2 regions of the Pseudofrancisella aestuarii genome follow, and region 2 is predicted to be linked to the other one. Evidence: riboswitches for the same ligand, from Rfam matches in the RefSeq annotation. Region 2 holds a riboswitch; the other holds the start of a gene.
The links. Region 2 has a riboswitch for thiamine pyrophosphate ahead of DNK87_RS01395 (PQ-loop repeat-containing protein). Riboswitches for the same ligand answer to the same signal wherever they lie in the genome.
Positions count from the first base shown of each region.

Region 1: it holds a riboswitch for thiamine pyrophosphate, as region 2 does, so the genes downstream of both, thiE (thiamine phosphate synthase) here and DNK87_RS01395 (PQ-loop repeat-containing protein) in region 2, are expected to answer to the same signal.

Region 1 covers NZ_QLIS02000002.1:510,482-518,614, reverse strand. The annotation lists gene DNK87_RS06550 (Rieske 2Fe-2S domain-containing protein) at 1-3, shown strand, start outside; gene DNK87_RS06545 (cation:proton antiporter) at 124-1,398, shown strand; TPP riboswitch at 1,490-1,587, shown strand; gene thiE (thiamine phosphate synthase) at 1,657-2,289, shown strand; gene thiM (hydroxyethylthiazole kinase) at 2,270-3,058, shown strand; gene thiL (thiamine-phosphate kinase) at 3,055-4,020, shown strand; gene thiD (bifunctional hydroxymethylpyrimidine kinase/phosphomethylpyrimidine kinase) at 4,017-4,814, shown strand; gene tenA (thiaminase II) at 4,836-5,501, shown strand; gene trxA (thioredoxin) at 5,505-5,834, opposite strand; gene DNK87_RS06510 (MFS transporter) at 5,908-7,179, opposite strand; gene DNK87_RS06505 (YdcF family protein) at 7,305-8,133, shown strand, end outside.
Region 2 covers NZ_QLIS02000001.1:271,936-280,068, reverse strand. The annotation lists gene bioD (dethiobiotin synthase) at 1-675, shown strand; gene DNK87_RS01420 (biotin--[acetyl-CoA-carboxylase] ligase) at 618-1,580, opposite strand; gene DNK87_RS01415 (acetoacetate decarboxylase) at 1,671-2,411, shown strand; gene galU (UTP--glucose-1-phosphate uridylyltransferase GalU) at 2,412-3,281, opposite strand; gene DNK87_RS01405 (cation diffusion facilitator family transporter) at 3,345-4,472, opposite strand; gene DNK87_RS01400 (HXXEE domain-containing protein) at 4,499-5,065, opposite strand; gene DNK87_RS01395 (PQ-loop repeat-containing protein) at 5,108-5,737, opposite strand; TPP riboswitch at 5,792-5,891, opposite strand; gene DNK87_RS01390 (GNAT family N-acetyltransferase) at 5,917-6,375, opposite strand; gene DNK87_RS01385 (chloroquine resistance protein) at 6,347-6,754, opposite strand; gene rluB (23S rRNA pseudouridine(2605) synthase RluB) at 6,761-7,555, opposite strand; gene DNK87_RS01375 (pilus assembly protein PilF) at 7,568-8,133, opposite strand, start outside.

The DNA.
Region 1 (8,133 bases), on a different contig from region 2:
TAATAAAACCATTTATAGTTAGAAGAAATTATTTATTATGTTATATTTCTAAAATAAATTAGAAACTTAGATAGTAAAAAGAGACTTATTTTAATAATTTAAAATAGCAGGTCTCACAATAGTATGAATATATTCTTCTTATTTAGTTTATTAATAATTGTGACAGCCTTGCTAAGCTATGTTAATACTAATTTTTTAAAATTTCCCAAAGCTATTGGTTTAACAATGCTTTCGATAGTTTTTTCTATAGGGTGTATTATAATCTTTGATGAAGGAGATTTTATTGTCATTGCTATAAAACAATTTGATTTTAGAACCACCCTCTTAAATGGGATGATTTCTTTCATGTTATTTGCTAGTGCCCTTTGTTTTAATGCCGTTGACTTAAAAAAAGAAACTAAAGCTGTAGTTGCCTTATCAGTTTCTGGCGTGATTATCTCTACATTAATTACAGCAATATTAGCATATTATACTTTAACACTAATTTTGAATATCGGCTCAGTACCATTTGGTAACTGTTTAGTTTTTGGGGCGCTTATTTCACCAACAGACCCTATAGCTGTTATTAGCACTCTTTCAAAAAACAAGAATGTCCCAAAACCAGTAAAAGTTCAAATTGTTGGAGAAGCTTTATTTAATGATGCTACAAGTATCGTATTATTTGTTGTTTTAACAAATATAGTTTTTTTTGATCCAACTGAAAATTTAGACCCAAATATTCTTAAAGATATTCCATATATAATACTAATCATAAAACAAATTACTATCGAAGCCGTTGGTGGTATTTTATTAGGCTGTCTTTTTGCTATAGTAACTTTATTTTTCATTCGTACAAATAAGGATGATGAAACTACTATTCTAATAACTTTAGCTGTTTCAAGCATGGGATATATAGCTGCATCAAAGCTTGGTGTATCAGCACCTATAACAATGGTAATAGCGGGTTTAATAACAGGCAAAAAACTATCCGAATGGAATAAGAAAAAACAAATAAAAATAGATTTATTAAGTAAGTTCTGGAGATTAATTGATAATATACTTAATTCTTTTTTATTTATAATGATAGGTTTAGAGTTAACAGAAATAGATTTTACTACATTAACTATTATTATTGGATTTTTAGTTTTTGTTATTATGAATTTCTCTAGATTTATTAGTGTCTTCATTCCTATGGCTATTATCAATAGAGATTTTTCGAAATCTGCATTCAAGAATAAAACTCTTATGACATGGGCTGGAATAAGGGGAGGAGTATCTTTAGCCTTAGTATTATCAATTTCACATGATGCACCACATATGGTAGCTGTTACATATGTTGCGGTAGTATTATCTATCCTGATACAAGGCTCTACATTAGGTGCTTTATTAAATAAACTTTATCCTCCTAAAATAAAGTAGTTTAGAACTCTTTATATAAATACTCATGATGCTTACTTGACTATAATCTATTTGACTACGTAAACTATTTCTACTAGAATCAATTTTGAAATAAGTTCACCGGGGGTGCTGACTTTTAGTTGGCTGAGACTTGACCCTTTGAACCTGCTCTGGTTAATACCTGCGGAGGGAGTGTGAAAGTAAACTTAAAAAGTATTTTAATCAATTTATCTTTTATGTTTTTACTTTCCTCCTCTGTTAAAGATAAGGAAGATATACATGAAAGATGCTCTAAAACTAATATTAGTTACAAATAAGCAAGATCAACCAATTAGTGACTACTTAGAATTCATAAAAATTTGTGCAACCTCTGGTATAACCTCTGTTCAACTTAGAGAAAAAACTTTGAGCGGTCATGATTTATTACTCTTTGGGCAGAAGTTAAAGAAATTACTAGATGCTTTAAATATTCCTTTAATAGTAAACGATAATATAGAACTTTGTTTAAAGTTAAATGCTTATGGGCTACATCTAGGACAGTCAGATGGAAATATTCAAAAAGCTAAAGAACTTCTAGGACCAAACAAAATACTAGGATTAAGTACAAATAATCTTGAGCAAATTAAAATTGCAAATAACTTACCTGTCGACTATTTAGGTGTCGGTAGTATTTTTCCTACAAGAAATAAACCTAATATTGAAACTATCTGGGGTATAAACAACTTAAAAGAAGCTTACAAAATCTCAAAATATCCAATTGTTGCTATTGGCGGAATAAATAATACAAATGCTAAAAATGTTCTGCAAACGGGAGCTTATGGAATTGCTGCTATAGAAGCTTTTCATAATCAAAACAGCCAAGAAAATTGCCAAAACCTAAGGAGAATTGTTGATGAAAGAAAATATGCTTAAAGAAATTCAAAAGGCTCTTTACTTATTAAGAGACAAAAAACCTGTAGTGCTTAATCTTACTAACCTTGTAACGATGGATTTTGTTGCTAATAGTTTATTAGCTGTTGGTGCTGCTCCTATCATGAGTCAATATGAAGAAGAACTTGATGAGCTAGTATCTATATCTTCAGCTATATATATAAATATTGGGACATTAGATAGCAATTTTCTAAATAGAATTACACAAGCTATAAATTCTGCAGATAGATATAAGAAACCAACAATTCTTGATCCTGTTGGTTCCGGAGCTACAAAAATTAGAACTACTTCTGCTAAAAAAATAGCAAGCCATGCATCTATTATACGAGGTAATGCTAGCGAAATAATATCCCTTACTGATTCACTTTTGTTCTCAAAAGGAGTTGAAACAGCTAATACCATAAATGATGCAAAACCAGCTGCTATAAAGTTAGCTAATACCCATAAATCAGTTATAGCCATAAGCGGTGAAATAGATTTTATTACGAATGGTACAACAAGTACTGAAATACCTTTTGGCTCTAACTTAATGCCTCTTGTTACTGGTATGGGTTGCTCTTTAACAGCAGTTATAGCTGCTTTTAGATGTGTCATCGAAGATTCTTTTGAAGCAACAAAATTAGCTACTCAATACTTTACGCTCTGTGGAGAATTAGCTTCTTTAGAAAATAAACACCCTGCTTCTTTTAAAATATCTTTTTTGGATCAATTACATGCTAGCAACTTCAAACTTATGGAAAAGATAATATGAATTTAAATGAGGATGAGATAGTAAAAAAGCTAGCTAAAAACTCAAATGGATTTATTGGAGATGATTCTGCAATTCTTCGTAGTTTAGATAGTGAACAGTATGTAATAACAAAAGATTTACTTATAGAGAATATTCATTTTAGAACTAGCTACTTTAGTGCTAAAAATCTTGCCCACAAAGCCCTTCATGTAAATTTAAGTGATCTCGCTGCTATGGGAGCAACACCAAAATACATACTATGTGGTATAGCAATTCCTGATAACAGCGCTGCCTATGCTCAAGAATTTTTAGAAAATCTACTTAGGCTCTGCATAGAAGAAAACATAATATTGATTGGTGGAGATACTACCAAATCTCCAGATAAAATTAGTATTAGTATAACTGCCATTGGGGCATGTAATCCTGAAAACATAAAATATCGAAACTCTGCTCAAAATGATGACATCATTTGTGTCGCTGGTTTCTTAGGCTATGCTAGATTAGGATTGTTTGTTTTAGAAAATAACTTAGATCTCGGCACATACTATAAAAACTTTTGTTTAGAGCCTAATGCAAAAATAAAAGAAGGACAATGGCTTAGTAAACATAAATCAATCACTAGTATGATGGATATCTCTGATGGTTTATATATTGATGTCAAGAGACTTTGTGAATCTTCAGATGTCGGTGCCATAATTGATTTAGATAAACTAAATCTTGATCAACAATTTGTAGAGGCATGTAAGCTTTTAAAGTTTGATCCTACTCAAGTAGCTTTATCTGGAGGTGAAGACTATAGTCTTCTCTTTACAGTCAAAGGCAGTAAATTTAAAGAAATCTCAAATAGTTTTTTTAACACCTTCAAGTATGAATTAAAGCCCATAGGTAAAACTATCTCCTCTAAAGAAATTAGTTTTCATAAACAAAATAAACCTATAGAACTCAAGCTAACACCCTTTACTCACTTTGGAGAAAAATTATGAAATATAAATGTCTATCAATAGCTGGTTTTGATGGCTCTGGAGGAGCTGGATTACAAGCTGACCTAAAAACGTTTTCTGCTCTTGGATGTTATGGTATGACTGTTCTTACTGCATTACCTGTCCAAAATACTTGTGGAGTAAAAAATTGTTATGATATTTCTTTAAAATGTATAAAGGAACAACTTGAAACAATTTTTGAAGATATCCGACCTGATGCTATAAAAATAGGAATGTTATTCACATCAGAAATAATAAATCTTATAGCTAACTTTTTAGAAAAAAATGCCAAAGATATTCCTATAGTTCTAGACCCTGTAATGGTAGCTAAAAGTGGCGATCTCTTATTACAAAAAGATGCTATAAATATTTTAAGAAATAAACTACTTCCTATTGTAAATATAGTTACTCCAAATATCCCAGAAGCAGAAGAATTATCTAATTTGAAATACCTGTCTAAGGAAAAATTTGCAGAAGAAATCTTAAAATTTGGCTGTGAGGCCGTGCTTGTAAAAGGTGGGCATGAAAAAAGTGGTTTTGCAGAAGATTTATTTATGAATAATAAAGGAGAAAAGCATATTTTCACCTCTGAACGTATCAATTCCAAAAATACTCATGGAACAGGATGTACCCTTTCAGCGGCTATTACAAGCTTTTTAGCAAAAGGTTATTCCTATGTAGATGCCTGTGGTGCAGCAAAAAAATATTTGCATGGGGCTCTGTTAGCATCAAAAGATATAAATATCGGCAAAGGAAATGGGCCTGTACATCATTTCTATGATTTATGGAATAGATAAACACTAACTAAGGAAAATTAAATGACTAAATTATCAGATAAAGCATGGAAGCATTGTGAAGATATTATTAAAGCTATACATAACCACCCTTTTAATAAAGAACTTTCCAAAGGTACTCTCAATATAGAAAAGTTTGCTTATTATATTGAACAAGACATTTTATACTTACAAGACTTTGCTAGAGCCTATGCAATAATTGCAGCGAAATCTCCTCTAGAATACGTAAAAATTTATCTTAATCACTCTATGGCTGCATTTACTGCAGAAGAAGAAATAATCCACGAATTTTTCAAAAAAACTTACAACCTTGCAAATACAGGAAAATTATCTCCTGCAACCCTAGCATATACAAGCTATCTAATAAAAACTTGCTCATCTGAACCTTTAGAGGTTGCAGTTGCTGCTATGCTACCTTGTCCTTGGGTTTATTGTGAAGTAGGTAAAGCAATAGCGAAGAAAGCTGATAAAAATAATCCTTTTTCTAAATGGATTGATACATATGCTAGTGAAGAATTTGAAAATATAGTTAATGAGGCTATTAGTATTTTTGATGCTCTAGCTAATAAAGCAACTAAAGAGGTACAAAATAAAATGCTTGATGCTTTCTATACTAGCACAGTATTAGAGTGGCATTTTTGGAATGATGCTTATAATAAAACTGAATTTGATAAAATATCTAATTTCTAAAGTCTACTTATGACTATTTAATTTATCTTCTAATTGAGACTGTGTTTTTACACCATGCATAGTTTCAATTTCTTTACCATTTTTAAAGATAATCATAGTAGGAATACTTCTAATTCCAAACTTAGCTGCAAGGCTTTGATTTTCATCAACATTTATCTTTACTATCACAGCACCATCATAATCTTTAGAAAGCTTATCAAGGATCGGCTCCTGCATTTTACAAGGACCACACCACTCAGCAAAGAAATCTACTAATACTGGTTTGCTACCTGCTTTTTCTAAAACTGTCTCGAAGCTATTTTCATTCGCTGTTATTACTTTACCTAGTCCCATATAATATACACCTTAATTTGTGTTGTTACATTTTAATAATTGAGGGCAATATAGCTATTTTTCAAGGGAATATTTACTCTTCTAATTCTATACCATTGGTTTCAGGCATTCTTATCACTATTGCTACAATAATTATAGAAACAATAATCCCATAAATACTCGGTGCCAAGTCTCCAAAGTGCATTACCAACAAGCCCGAAATTAATGGTGCTGTTCCACCCAATAATGCATTACTTATATTATATCCAGTTGCTACACCACTAAATCTCAAGTGTGTTGGAAAAAGTTCATTAATTGAAACCACAAAAGTAGCCGTTGCTGCTGAAATTAGAAGCATTAATATTGCCATAATTACAATATCTGAAATAACAGAGTTTTCATAAACTATTACATAAAAGCTTGGATAAATTAATATTCCAACTAGACTACAGGAAAAAATTAAAACCTTCTTACGCCCTATTTTATCCGATACCCAGCCCCAAATAGGCGCTGTTGAGAAATACGCAAAAGATGCAATCATCACAACAAGCATTGCCTCATGTGTATCATAGTGAAGATTATGTTCAAGGAATGATGGAACAAATGCAGAGATCATATAATAAACTATACCTAGATATCCTGCCAATGCAAAAACTATAAATATTTGATAAGGATATTCTTTAATTGCAGAAATTACTGGCGCACTCTCAAGTACATGGTCTTCTTTTGCTTTTATATACTCTGGAGATTCATCTTGAAAGAACTGCAATACTAAAACAATAATTGCTAAAACCATCCCTACTACAAAACCTATTCTCCATCCATAAGCAAACATTTGCTTTGTAGTTAAGAATTCTGAAAGTAAGAAAACTGAAACCGTCCCTAAAAAAACTCCAAAACCTGAAAAGAAAGTTCCAAAAGCAGTTATCATTCCCCTTTTATTGTCTGGAGCCTGTTCACTTAATATGGCCAATACACCATTATATTCGCCACCAATAGAGAATCCTTGGATCATCCTTGCCAACATGATTAAAACCACAGAAAATATACCCAATGTCTGATATCCAGGAGTAAAAGCTATCATGGCAGTAGAAATAAACATTAAACCTACCGTAATGATTAATACTTTTTTGCGCCCAACTTTATCGCCTAAATTACCAAAAAATATTCCACCAAGTGGTCTCATCAAATAACCTACTGCAAACATACCAAAGGTTTTAATAATGGCAACAGCCGGCTCATTTTCAGGAAAAAATGCAGCTGATATAAAAGTTGTAACATATGCAAATAAAGCAAAGTCAAAATATTCAACGCTTGTTGCAAATCCTGCACAAGCTATATTTCTAAAAGATATTTTTTTTTGCATCCTAAAAAAGGCTTAAAGTAAATTTACTTAATAATAATTTACCTATTTTTTGCCAAAATAAAAAGCTACTTATTTATTATGCTATTATATTTTACAAGATCACGAATCTTCTATTAATTAAATAAATGAGTAATTACAAACTTAGATTTAATAAAACATTGTTTTCTCTTTTAGTTAGCTTAACCACGCTACTTTCTCCAAGTATCTCAATTGCTTTTTCATCAGAGTATTTGGACATATTGGCTTATCAACAAAATGCTGTATCAAACATTCAATATGATACAAACGTATTAGGAAATGGGGCCGGTATTACTCAACGAGGAAATCCTGAGCAAGCCATAGAATCTCTCAAAGCTGCGATAAAACAAGTTGATCAAAATAGTTATAGATATTTCCAATTTAGCTTATCATTAGCTGCCCTACAAATTTCAAATAATGATTTAAATGGTGCACGAAAAACTTATCAATCTGTTGAGAATCTAGGAAAACCTTTTCCACAAATATATATGGCGGCCTATTCTCTTGTGTGGGATCCAAAGTCTTATGATAACAATATATCTTTACTAAAAAATTCAGATTGGAATCAAACTCAGTACTATATAGATGCAATAGAAACAGCGAGGAAAAATTTTACTCTTAAAATAAATACTAATCTAGATGATATAAAACTTCCTAATGATAATACTTTAATTATAGTGATATTAGGCTATGCATTAAATGAAGATGGAAGTATGGATAAAATACTTATTGATAGACTTAAAAAAGGTCTTGAAGCAAACAAAAAATATTCAAGTGCAAAAATTATTGTAAGTGGTGGTGCTGCCCAAGCTGGTGTTACAGAGTCATATCAAATGAAACAATGGCTAATAAAGCATGGTATAGATGCAAACCAAATAATAGTTGAAGATAAATCAATAAGTACTGTTTGGAATGCTATTAATAGCATAAATATAA
Region 2 (8,133 bases):
ATGAAGAAAGTTTTTATAATAGGTACAGACACTGAAGTTGGTAAAACATACATATCAACTAATTTAATAAAAGCTTATGAACATCAAAATATAAAATCTTTATGTCTTAAACCTGTTGCTTCTGGAAAAAATCAAGGTTATGACTTAGCTGAAGATGTTGAAAGCATTTATAATGCGTATAGCCAAAAATATTCTCCAGAACAAATTAATTGTATTTCTTTTGATAAGGCTGTAGCACCTCATATTGCAGCTAAAAAGATGAGGATAAATATCAAATTAGAATCTTTAGAGGAGTTTATAAAAATTAACTATAGTAAAGATTATGATATTTTATTAATAGAAGGAGCTGGTGGACTTTTGACTCCATATTCTAATACTGTTACACAGTTAGACTTAATAAAACTATTAAATATCCCAATACTCTTAGTTTCAAGTATTAAAGTTGGTTGTATAAATCATACTTTACTAACTTTAAATGAATTAGAAAATAATAATATTAAATGTTTAGGCTGGGTAGCAAATTGTGATAAAAATGTAGCTTACATAGATGAACAAATAGAGACTATAGAAGCTTTTTCAAAAATGAAATGTTTAGCTAAAATTAAAAGATATAGTGATTATTTAGACTTTATAGAACTATCTAAAATACTAATTTCACCAGATGAGAAGGAGTAAGTTTTTTCTTCACTCTCTATAACTATTTCACCTATATTTGATAAGCCTATATATTTGCAATTATTAAATTCTTTATTTCCTAGCTTTAATGTAAATAATTTATCTTTTAAATAATTAATCTTTTCATATTCTTCTTTGAAATAAGAGAAACCTTCATTAGTAAAAATCTTTATATCATCTTGTATATTTTTTATTATCTCTGATAATAATTTTGTTCTATCTATATGAGTTTGTAATTCTAGTTTCAAAGATGTCCATTCTGTTTTTATTTTATTATCTTTTTGCATATTAACATTTAAGCCAAAACCAATAAATAATTTAGCTTTATCATTAACCTCAGCAGAAACATTTATTATTACACCAGCTATTTTTTTATTTTTAATAAAAATATCATTAGGCCATTTTAATTTAGGATTTAAACCTATTTTTTCTAAAGTTTTAGAAATACTTATAGAAATAACTAAAGATAAACCCGGTAATTTAGATATATCCAAATCTACAAACTCAAGAAGAGTACAATATATATTTTTACCAAAAGGAGAAACCCACTCCCTATTAAATCTTCCAAAACCCTGTGTCTGATACTCTGATATAAAAATTGTATTATTAAGAAAACTATTTTGCTCCCTTATCGCATAATTAGAAGTAGAATCAATAGTATAAAAGTATTCAATATTTTTAAATTTTTTATTTAATTTATCTTTATCTATAAGATCTAATTTTTCTTCTAAAAGATAGCCAACTCTAGGATTAGATAATATATTTATTTGATATATATCTTTTAATTTTTTAATATTTTTAGAAATAGCAGCTCTACTAATACCTAGCTTTTCACCTATTTCTGTACCACTTATATATTTTTGATCATCTAAGAAGTCAAATATTCGCTGTTGAGTTTTATTCATAAATAAATCGTTTTCTATAAGAGGTAGTACTTTATATTTAAGTTTAATTATATAATAAAAATGAACTATTCAAAATATTGGAGAAATTTTATGAAAATAGAAGATGTTAGAAAAAATGTTTTTTCAATGCCTCTAGTATCCCCTACAGCAAATAGAATAGCTTATAAGTTTACAAATAGAGAATACTTTATTATTGACTATAAAGCTGATTTAGAAATTTTAAAAAAATATGTTCCAGAGCCTCTTAAACCAACAGGTATTGTAAAATTTGAATTTATGAAAATGCATGATGCTAATGGTTTTGGTAGCTTTAATGAGGCTGGACAACTTATAGAGGTTGAATTTGAGGGTAAAAAAGGTCTATATTCTCATATTATGCTATTAGATAATTTACCATCTATTGCAGCAGGTCGTGAAATTTGGGGATTCCCAAAAAAATATGCTCACCCTACTCTAATTGTAGATTCTGATACTCTATTAGGTACAGTTAAATATAATAGTATAGATGTAGCTTTTGGTACTATGGGTTATAAATATGAAGAGCTCAATAAAGATATTATTAAAAAATCTTTAGAAGAAACTCCAAACTTTTTACTTAAAACAATTCCGCATGTAAACGGTAAAGATGTAAGTATATGTGAACTAGTTAAATATCATGTAAAAGATGTAACTGTAAAAGGAGCTTGGACTGGCCCTGTTGATTTACAAGTTTTTAATCATGTACAAGCAGCTCTTAATCATTTACCAGTAAAAGAAATCGTTAAAGGTTCACATTTTATTGCTGATGTAACACTAGGTTTCGGAGAAGTTGTTTTTGATTATCTAAAATAATTATTTATTATTTCTTTCTTTTAAGTATCCTTTAAATTTTTCTCCAAGTTCAGGATGAACGTGTGCTAGCTCATAATTAGCTATAAGAAAATCTAATTTACTTCCACAATCATATCGAGTGCCTTGAAAATCATAGGCTAAAACTTTTTCATCTAGATCAATAAGTCTAGCAATAGCATCTGTAAGCTGAATCTCTCCACCAGCACCTTCTGAAGTAGACTCAAGACATCTAAATATTTTATTTGGTAATAAGTATCTACCAACTACAGCAGTATTTGAAGGAGCTTTTGAGGGAGATGGTTTTTCTACAATAGCTTTTATAAAATTTTCTTCATCTTTTGCAACTATGCCATAAGACTCTGTTTTATCTTTAGGAATCGTTTGCGTTGCTAAACATCCTCTTATATCTGTGCCATCAACTCTTTCCACCATTTGAGCTAAAGCACCTTTACCTTCTATATTATAAATTAAATCATCAGGCAAGAGCACAGCAAAATCTTCAATACCTACAAGAGGTCTAGCACACAACACGGCATGTCCCAAACCTAAAGCTTCGGGCTGTCTTACAAAGAAAAAACTTACATCTTTAGGAATAATATTTCTAACTGTCTGTAAAAGGTCAAATTTACCTTTTTTTTCTAATGAATATTCTAATTCAAAGTTTCTATCAAAATGATCTTCTAAAGATTTTTTATTAGAGCTTGTTACAAAGATTAATTCTTTACATCCAGCTTCTATAGCTTCTTCAACAGCATATTGTATAAGAGGTTTATCTACTACTGTTAACATTTCTTTTGGGCAAGACTTAGTAGCCGGTAGAAATCTAGTTCCCCAACCTGCTACAGGAAAAACAGCTTTTTTTATCTTCATAGGATATCAAAATAAATTTAGATACTAAGATTATACTATTTTTAGAAATTAATTAGAAATAGATTAAATATATGCGAATACTGTAATTTCTATATTATGATTTTTTATTTTAAATTTTGACAATTTATGCTGATATTCTTCTAATAATTTTTCATCTTTTAAAAATAAATATATATCTATATGATTTTCTAAATAGTATAAAAACATTTTCTTTTCTAAAAGGAGATCAATATTTAAGTAAGTTGAAGAACAGTAATGTTTTAGTTGTTCAATTATTTCTTTTCTAGATGGTTCAATCTTATCTAATTTTACAAATACATCATAATGATCGGTAACATCAACATGGACAGTTATATCTTTTATATTTTCAATATTATAATAAATATTGCTTCTAACTTTTTCAGCAATATAGTGACCCTCAGAAGCAGTTATATATTTATCAACTAAAATATGAACATCAATAATAATTTTGCCAGCCATTTTTCTTGATCTTAAACAATGGAAATCAAGAACACCTTCAGTATCTCTAATTATTTTTTTTATAGAAGCTCTAGTTTCTTCATCAACACCTTCATCGATAAGCTCAGAGACTGCTGAATATCCCCATTTTATACCCATTTTAACAATCATATAACAAACTACTAGAGCAGCTATTGCATCCATCCAGACAAAGCCGATAAATGCTCCAATAAGACCAATTAATACTACAACAGATGACCACATATCTGATCTACTATGCCATGCGTTAGCTCTAAGTAAATCAGAATCAATTTCATTAGCAGCTTTCATCGTATATTGATAAATAAACTCATTTCCTAAAATTGAAAATATAGCTGCAAAAACTGTAAACTTATCTGGTGTACTATAGTTTCCTATAATAAGATTAGACAGTGAATGATATACAATAGTAAAACCTACAGTTATTAAAATTGCAGATAATGCTAAAGTTGCTAAAGTTTCAATTCTTTCATGGCCATATGGATGATTCTTATCTTCACCAATATTTGCATATTTAGCAGCAAAAAGAACCATAATGTCACTAATTAAATCTGAAAATGAATGTACACCATCTGCAAATAATGCTGGAGACTTTCCAATAGCACCAATTAACATTTTAACCATAGCTAAAAGGCAATTTATTATCATACCAACTATAGTTACTTTTTTAGTTATTTGATAACGATTAGACATCTTAAAGTTTCCTATATTTATATTAACTATTTACTCATGACTAGTTTAAATAATAAAACATGAGCTAAAATTGAAAAAATTATAGTTCCTATCCACCATGCTAGTACATTATCAAGTCCATGCATAGAAACATATATTGCTGCAAAAATAGATATCACAAACTGTATACTTGCCATAACTAATCCAGGATTCCAAGCTTTTAATTTAATTCCCTCGTGAATATGAGTTAGGCAGTTCATAATACTAAAAATAATAATTAGTAATCCAAAACCGAGATTAATAAAGCTTAATGTTCCAAAAATAGCAAATGCTAACCAAACCATTATTATATTAATCCAAAAAATCTTCACATCTGTTAAGGTTTCTTTCCCATCAATAGATTTTAAAACTTTTTCATTCATAAAGGATTTAAAACCACCAGGAATATAATGCTCTTCAGTTTGATGAAAAAAGTATAATGGTATATTTATTAATGCCCAGAGATGAGGATCTGAAACAGAAAAGTTTAAAAATAATAAAAAAAGTGAGACTATTCCCAACCATGGAGCAGCTTTTGCCCAATTTTGGTTTTTAGCTAAAAAATATATCATTATAGTTTTTTCTTTTAAATTATTACTTTTTGATTCTAGCATAATTTATACCAAGAGAACTTTGTAATTTTCTTTTTTATAAAATAAATATTGAAAAATTTGAATACCAATTAAAAAAAGTAGAAACAAACTTCCAATTATTGTTGGTATAGGCCAATTTAAAGTTAAGCCACTTACTATATCGCAACTGCAAGTTATTATTGATAAATATAAATAAATTATACTAAAGCCTTCTGCTTGTTTTGTTCTAAAGTTTTTCCATATCTGAGGAAACCAATATACATTATAAATAATATTACTTAATGAACCAAAAATTAATAAATTACTATCTGTAAAAATATTATTAAGAGCAAAATAAATAGCAATTAATAAAAATGAAAATATAAAAAAGCTATGTAAAAAGATTTTATTTGATAATTTATCATTTAGAATTTGAAGTTGCTGAATTGTTAAAAATGTTAATAAAACTACACTTACTGTTATATATTGCCATGGCATATTAAATCCAACAGCATAAATTAAATCTAAAGAGTTAGCTATTATCATTAAGCTATGAGTCCATAAACTTATTTCTGTTGTAGTATGTTTAAATTGATTATGAATAGTCTGTGGTAAAAAAAGAACTAAATAAAGTATAAATGATATATTTAAAGTTATATTTCCTATTGTTTCCATAAGAGGTCCTACTATTTATTAAGTTTATAAATAATAGAAAGTTTTGAATGATAGATTTAAAATCAAACAAACTCCCTACGCTAATATTAATTAGATCAGGTACAAAGGGTCTAGTCATAAAACTATCTCAGCTAAAGCTCCCCCGCTGTCTTCTATATAGAATATTATAGGTTAATATATTAATCTTCAATTCTTAATTGATATATTAAGGCATCACTAGTTTTACCATTAGGATACTTGTAGTAGTTTTTTCTTATAGAAATATTTTTAAAATTAAGTTTTTCATATAATTTAATAGCAAATAAATTCGTTATATCTACTTCTAAAAATATAGATTTGATACTTTTTTGTCTCAAAATTTTTATATTATCTTCTAATAGATAGTAAGCTAATCCCTTATTTCTAAAATCTTTACTCAAGGTTATATATAAGAGCTCTGCTTCATCTAAAGTAAATAAGTAAAGAGATACTCCTATTAAATTTTTATCATTAAATAATCCAAAAATAATATTATTTTTATTTTTAAAAGTTTCATATATTAGTTTATCTGACCAAGAAAAATCATGATTAGATTTTCTAATTAAATTAAGAGTATTCTCATAATAAATTTCATTTAGAAGTGAAGTCTGAAGATTCATAAAGTTTGCTAAAAATATATTTTTTATTTATAGAAGAATTAATATTTGAAAAATCTTTTAATATATCTTTATCATATATATTTATAGAATTTTCTAATGTATTTTGAGTTAAGTCACTATTATAATGATAGATATTTACTTTTGAATTAAAGAACAAACTAAATGAAATAGATTTAAAAAAACTTAAATGATCTTGATTAGAAATAAATAAATTAATATTTTTATTAGATTCTAAACTATTAGAAAATATTAGCTTTATTTCATCAGGTTTTATATCTACTTTTTTTATAGGTAATTTTTCTTCAGCTGTTTTAAAGCTAGGTTTCAATTCCCATAGAGTTAGTCCTAGAATTTCGCTAAATTCTTTATCAAAAGACATCTAGTATTACCTTTTAAACTTATCTAATAAATTTTTAGGATATTTAAATGCTGAAAGTTTTACAGATTTTCTTAATCTATTAACTTCATCAGGCTCTAATTCTAAAGTTTTTCCTCTAGATAAAAACCTAGGTAATACAATGTCACCAAACCTAACTCGTGTAAGTCTACTTACAGTAACACCTAAAGCATCAAACATTCTTCTTACTTCTCTATTTCTACCTTCTGATAAGGTCACATAATACCAAATATTAGCACCTTCTCCCCCAGAAAATCTTATACTATTAAATTTAGCTAAACCATCATCTAGCATGATACCAGCTCTTAATTTATTCAAGTTTTCTTGAGAAAGTTGCTCTCCAAAAACTCTTACTGCATATTCTCTCTCAATTTCATAAGATGGATGCATCAATCTATTTGCTAAGTCACCATCAGTAGTAAAAAGTAAAAGACCTGTGGTACTAATATCTAATCTTCCTATCATAATCCAGTTAGATTTAGAAAGTTTAGGCAATGAATCAAAAACTGTTTTCCTATCTTTTTCATCATTTCGCGTGCAAACTTCGCCTTCTCTTTTATGGTATAAAACAACCCTAGGTCGTGTCATAGGTGTTCCATAAAGATGTAAAGCCTTACCATCAAAACTTATCTTATCATTATCAGAAGCTTTATCTCCTAGAGCAGCAACTTTACCATTAACTCGAACTCGCCCTTCTGCTATATATTCTTCAACCTTTCTTCTAGAGCCAAGTCCATATTTAGCTAATATTTTTTGTAGGCGCTCTTCATTATTTTTATTCATATCTTTTACCACTTATAACTCCATATCTGCAGATGATGGTAAATAGAAATCTATCATATTGTCATCATCATTATCATCCTTAGATGAAATAATTAATCTAACAATAGCAGCCTCATTTTTATTATCCATTATTTCTGCTAATTTAAGTCTTAATTGTAAGACTCTACGATTAATAAAAAACTCTTTATTATTTTTCATTGCATATAATGTTTTGTATGCGTTTTTATAGTCTTTTTCATCAAAATACAATTCTGCTAATCTTAATTTAGCAATACCATAATCTTGATTAAATTTAGTTGCTCTAATCATTTTTTCAATTGCATCTTGTTTTTTACCTTCTTTATTTAAACATTCAGCATATAGATATAATGTCTGAGCCATATTATTATTTGTTCGAAGTGTCAGAGATTCTTCAAATAATTTTATTGCTTTAGAATATTCATCTTTTGAAGCACATAAAAATTGAGCATAAAAATTTATTGCCTCATAATCATTCTTATGGTCACTTATAGCTTCTTTATATTTATCTTCAGCTCTAGAATTTGAACCTATAGCTTGATAATAAAATCCTGCAGCAT